Linked DNA regions of Pueribacillus theae. The protein of the gene in region 2 interacts with the protein of the main gene of each other region in a pairwise test. Links are inferred from orthologs where the notes say so. Each region holds a gene or a part of one and is shown on either strand. Other genes may lie near its edges.

Region 1 (2,926 bases), on a different replicon or contig from region 2:
GGATGCGACGACATTTGCCAAAATTTCTCTTCCATTTTTCACGATGGCTACCGCTGTTTCGTCACAGCTCGTTTCAATCGCCAGTATGACTTCATCATTCGGATTGTTTTTCATTAAATTTCACCCACATAACGAAAGCGTCTTCTCCATTATTCGTATAATAATTCTTTCGAACGCCTCCAATTTGAAAACCAAATTTCGCATACAAATTTTGTGCAATTTTGTTTGAGACTCGAACTTCTAGCGTCATTGAAGCCGCGCCTTGCTCTTTTGCGATTTGTATTGTTTTTTTTAGCAGTTCTTCCCCCAGTTTTTTGCCGCGGTATTCTGGAAGAACCGCGATGTTAGTAATATGTGCTTCATCGACGATGACCCACAATCCGCAATACCCGACAATTTTTTCATTGACAAGAAGCAGGAGATACGTTGCATACCGATTTTGTGTAAGTTCATTTATAAACGTTTCCTTGCTCCAAGGTTTCGGGAAAGACTGTTTGTCAATGGATGCCACAATGTCTACATCATCAACGGTCATATTGCGAAATTCTGCAATTTCAATCACGCTCATTGCTTTCATTCCCATCTTTTCGAGCGTCCAGCCATTTTTTTTCTGCTTCAGCCATTTGAACATAGTCCGGAGTAAAAAGATGCACATTTTCTTCTGGCTTCCTCAGCATTCCAAGAACAGCTAGTTCTCCCGGCCTTGGATTCTGTTCAGCCAGTTTCCCAAAGACTGCATTTTCATTTAAAGCCCCTTGCAGTTGTTCCTTATGTTTGCCTACATCATTGCCTAAAAATAGGGTGGGTTTCTCGAGGCTTTTCAACTTTTTCCCCCATGTTTCTGACTGAATAATACACTCTTTTTCAACAGTCTCAGGGTTGCCTTCTTTAAATTGGTGCAAACTTGTATAAATTTGGCCCCTCCTTGCGTCAATGAGAGGGGAAACATACCCATCAAAATAACGACCATTTAAAGCAAGCATTTCAAGGCTGGATACACCAACGATTGGTATGTTTAACGTCCATGCAAGCGTTTTTGCTACGGTCACACCAATTCGAACACCTGTATAGGAACCTGGCCCTTTTGAGACAATGATCGTATTTACATCTTTTACTGTTAAATCAACTTCTTGAAGCAAATGTTCAATAGCAGGCATAAGTCGGACAGAGTGATTTTTCTTTTCATTCGTTATCAACTCTGCGATAACTTTTTGTCCATCCGCTAGGGCAACCCCCATCACATTTGTCGATGTATCAATTGCTAATCCAATCATTTTCGAACAAGCTCCTCGCACAGTTGGACATACCGCTTTCCATGAGGAATTAATTCAAAGCTCCGTTTCTGATCATTAAGCAACGTAATTCTTATTGACAAATAATTCTCGGGAAGCATGTCTTGTATAAAAGAAGCCCATTCTACAACGGTTACCCCTTCGCCTGCAAAATATTCATCAAATCCTAAATCTTCATCACTTTCTTCAAGTCTATATACGTCCATATGATAAAGCGGCATTCTGCCATCATACTCTTTAATTATCGTAAAGGTTGGGCTGTTGACAACTCTTTTAATTCCAAGGCCTTTCGCCAACCCTTTTGTAAATGTCGTTTTGCCTGCTCCCAAATCTCCTTCGAGCGTAAGAACATCACCCGGATTTAAATAGCCGGCCATTTTTTCACCTAGTTGTTCCGTCTCTTCGGGAGAAGACGTTTTTAACAAAAAATGATTCACTTCCCACACCTACTCGTTTTTTCTAAAATGGTTGTAACCTCGCTTATCAAGAATGAATGGAGAATGATTTTTTAATAAATACACTTTTGGTTCCCCGTTCTTTACATACCCAATTTCGGTTATTTTAATGTTTGCTTCATGAAAGGCGCTCTGAATTTGATCCCAATTTTTTTTATTGGCCGTTCCAATTAATTGAAAGTCTTCACCACCATAGAGGACAAAGTCTTCAATTTCTTTATTTGAAAAGCTGCCTAAAGCTGGGTGTTTCGGGATTTTGCCATAGTCAAGAACGATTGTTTTGCCGCTGGCTTCAGCTAATTCATTTGCTTCACTTGCGATCCCATCGCTTATATCATTTAACGCTGCCCTAACACCCATATTAACCAAAAGGAGACCAGCTTTAATTTGCGGGTTCGGCTTTTGGTGTTGTTCAATTAACTCTCTCTGCTCTTTAGCATACGGATAATTCATCCCATGTTCAAGCAATAGCGAAAGGCCAGCTGCTGATGCTCCAAGAAAATCTGTAACAAAAACAACATCGCCACTCTTTGAATTCTGTCTAAATAGCCGGCGTCCTTTTGCTACTGTTCCAATTGCTGTAACTGTAATAACCAGCTCTTGATTCGACGATACAGTATCTCCACCAATTAAATCAACTTTAAACCTTTCAGCAAGTTCATTCATTCCATCATAAATTTCTTTGACTTCACAATCTTTCCAACCTTTCTTTGGAACTGCAATGGAAACAAGGTAATAATTAGGAATGCCTCCCATTGCCGCGATATCACTTAAATTTACAGCGAGCGCTTTATAGCCAATATGAGCCGGCAACATTGTGCATCGTTTGAAATGGATATTTTCAACGAGTGTATCAACACAAACAACCGTATCATATTCATCACCATGATGAAACAATGCAGCATCATCACCAATACCTTTAATTAGCGAGCGATGATATTGTTTTTTAGGAAGTAACGACTGGATAAAAGCAAATTCATCTTTCAAACGAATCGCATCCTTTTTCATATAAAAAAACCTTAGGAAATAATCCTAAGGAGTTCATGTTTTTTTTAGTTAATTTCGTCCATGCCATAATTAAATTTGGTTGCGGGGGAAGGATTTGAACCTACGACCTTCGGGTTATGAGCCCGACGAGCTACCAGACTGCTCCACCCCGCGATAATAAAAAAATACTAA
Region 2 (2,891 bases):
TGTCTAAATCGTTAGGAAATGTTGTGTTAGTCCACGAATTAATTCAAAATCAAGATCCGAACGTTGTCAGGTTTTTCATGTTGTCTGTCCATTACCGCAATCCTATAAATTTTAATGATGAACTTCTTGAAAGTGCACGAAGTGGACTCGAAAGACTGAAAGAAACCGTAAGGAATTTAGAATACCGTATGGCGCATTCTGCCAATCTTGATAAAAACATTGAATCTTCTTTGGATGCAATTCAACGGTTAAAAAAACAGTTCATTGAAGAAATGGACGATGATTTTAATACTGCAAATGCCATCGCTGTTCTTTTTGAACTCGCAAAGGAAGCGAACCGTTATTTAGCGAATAAAAATTCTTCAAAAGCAGTGCTTTCAGCTTATTTGACCCTCTTTGAAGAGATTTCAACTGTACTTGGCATCCCGTTAAAGCAAGAAGAGGCTTTGCTTGATGAAGAAATTGAAAAGCTTATTGAAGAAAGGAACCAAGCAAGAAAAGAACGCCAATTTGCTAGAGCCGATGAAATCCGCGATCAACTCCTTGCACAACATATTATTTTAGAAGATACTCCCCAAGGCGTTCGCTGGAAAAGGAAAGAGTAGATATGGCCCAAAGCAATGTTGATGCCAAACAATTAAATGCCCTTGCACTTGCGTACATGGGTGATGCTGTCTTGGAAGTATTTGTGCGCGAACATTTGCTTAAAAGCGGGCAAGTTCGCCCGCAGCGATTGCACCGCCTTGCGACAAACTATGTATCGGCAAAGGCACAAGCAAAAGTTCTTCACAAATTAAGAGAAGCCAATTTTTTTACTGAAGAGGAAGAGGCTGTATTAAGAAGGGGAAGAAATGCAAAGTCACCAACGATTCCTAAAAATACTGACGTCCAAACGTACCGTTACAGTACAGCCCTTGAGGCATTAATTGGCTATCATTACTTACAGAAAAATGATGAACGAATCGATAGCATCATCTCGGCTATGATTTCGTTCATTGAAGAAAGAAGTGTTCAAAATGGAAAGTGAACTCATCATGGGAAGAAATCCAGTCCTTGAGGCTCTCCGTTCAAATCGGGAAATTAATAAATTATGGGTGAACGAAGGTTCACGCGGTGGGCAAATGAACGAACTCATCGAACTTGCGAAAAAAAACGGTGTGCTCATCCAATTTGTCCCGAAGCAAAAGCTTGATCGATTAGTCAATCAAGGGAATCATCAAGGTGTCGTCGCTTCGATTGCAGCCTACAACTATGCCGGAATGGACGAGCTTTTCCAAAGAGCGGAGGCGTTGAATGAAGCTCCTTTTTTCCTTTTGCTTGATGAAATCGAAGACCCCCATAACTTAGGTTCCATTTTGCGGACGGCAGAATGTGTAGGGGTTCATGGCATCATCATTCCAAAACGCCGATCAGTCGGATTGACAGCAGCGGTCGCAAAAGCATCGACAGGAGCGATTGAACATGTTCCCGTCGTCCGCGTCGGAAACTTGGCACAAACGATGGATGAATTAAAAGAAAGAGGGCTATGGTTTGTAGGAGCGGACGCCAAAGGAAAGCAAGACTTCCGTGAAGCGGATTACGATATGCCGGTTGGGCTTGTCATTGGCAGTGAAGGAAAAGGCATCGGTCGGTTAATTAAGCAAAAATGTGATTTCCTCGTGCGCCTTCCAATGAAAGGGAAAGTGACGTCGCTTAATGCATCGGTTGCGGCAGGCGTTTTAATGTATGAAGTTTTGCGGAAGCGAAGCCCAATCGGGGGTTAGTGCAATGGATATTCTGATTGTGGACGGCTATAACATCATTGGAGCCTGGCCGGAATTAAAAGAGATGAAAGATACCGATCTCGAAGGTGCGCGTGATTTGTTGATCGATAAAATGGCCGAGTATCAGGCATACACAGGTTATCAAGTGATCATTGTATTTGATGCGTACCTCGTTCCAGGCATCCAAAAAGTGTTCAACCGCCATGATGTGACTGTCATTTTTACGAGTGAAGGCGAGACGGCGGATGAAAAAATTGAGCAATTAACCGTCGAGTTAAAGGGGGTACTTACACAAATCCATGTGGCGACATCGGATTACGCGGAACAAAAAGCGATCTTTGGCCAGGGGGCATTGCGAAAGTCAGCTCGTGAACTTTTAAATGAAGTGAAAAGAATTGAAAAAGGGATTGAAGAAAAAATTGAGGAAATCGACCGTTCAGTACGCAAATCAAAGATTTGGCTTTCCCCGGAAGTACAGGCAGCTTTTGAAAAATGGCGAAGGGGAAAGTCTTGAATGGTTGACGCATTATTGATCTATGTTTATAATGGGGTTATATGCCATTTTTTTAAAATAGGTAATTTTTTGACTCTTTCACAACATGGTCGGGGGGATGCAGGTTGAACATGCCAGGCCTTGCAGAACACATCGAATTCGAAACGATTCAAGATGAAGAACTTGTTCGTATTATCCATGAAGGGAATACGATAGCGCTTGAATATTTAATTAACAAATACAAGAACTTTGTAAGGGCAAAAGCACGTTCTTATTTTTTAATCGGCGCCGACCGGGAAGATATTATCCAAGAGGGCATGATTGGCCTATATAAAGCAATCCGTGATTTTAAAGAAGACAAGCTGTCTTCTTTTAAGGCATTTGCGGAATTATGCATTACAAGGCAAATGATTACAGCAATCAAAACAGCCACGAGGCAGAAGCATATCCCGCTTAATTCTTACGTTTCATTAGACAAGCCTATATTTGATGAAGAATCTGACAGAACGCTTATGGATGTTTTAACAGGCACACGGAAGACAGATCCTGAAATGCTGCTCATTAATCGGGAAGAATTTAACGATATTGAACATAAAATGTTGGAAGTATTAAGCGATCTTGAGCGCCAGGTGCTC

What was found. Proteins that work in one complex are often made in the same cells at the same time.
Region 1: the proteins of rlmB (region 2) and tsaE interact in binary tests that used the Escherichia coli proteins (3 or more experiments, as listed by UniProt). The link is inferred for Pueribacillus theae from one-to-one orthologs.

Annotation. Positions count from the first base shown.
Region 1 is NZ_QCZG01000060.1:12,182-15,107, forward strand. The notes cover bases 1-2,922. They hold tsaE (tRNA (adenosine(37)-N6)-threonylcarbamoyltransferase complex ATPase subunit type 1 TsaE), read right to left. Parts: upstream 1,730-2,922; coding sequence 1,271-1,729; downstream 1-1,270. Other genes in these bases: tsaD (tRNA (adenosine(37)-N6)-threonylcarbamoyltransferase complex transferase subunit TsaD), read right to left, coding at 1-114; rimI (ribosomal protein S18-alanine N-acetyltransferase), read right to left, coding at 95-568; tsaB (tRNA (adenosine(37)-N6)-threonylcarbamoyltransferase complex dimerization subunit type 1 TsaB), read right to left, coding at 555-1,274; thiL (thiamine-phosphate kinase), read right to left, coding at 1,739-2,734. UniProt on the Escherichia coli protein: Required for the formation of a threonylcarbamoyl group on adenosine at position 37 (t(6)A37) in tRNAs that read codons beginning with adenine.
Region 2 is NZ_QCZG01000004.1:109,243-112,133, reverse strand. Bases 3-2,889 are described here. They hold rlmB (23S rRNA (guanosine(2251)-2'-O)-methyltransferase RlmB), read left to right. Parts: upstream 3-1,016; coding sequence 1,017-1,763; downstream 1,764-2,889. Other genes in these bases: sigH (RNA polymerase sporulation sigma factor SigH), read left to right, coding at 2,388-2,889; DCC39_RS03635 (NYN domain-containing protein), read left to right, coding at 1,768-2,277; DCC39_RS03645 (Mini-ribonuclease 3), read left to right, coding at 608-1,027; cysS (cysteine--tRNA ligase), read left to right, coding at 3-605. In the rest of the region: more of cysS, read left to right, coding at 1-2; more of sigH, read left to right, coding at 2,890-2,891. UniProt on the Escherichia coli protein: Specifically methylates the ribose of guanosine 2251 in 23S rRNA.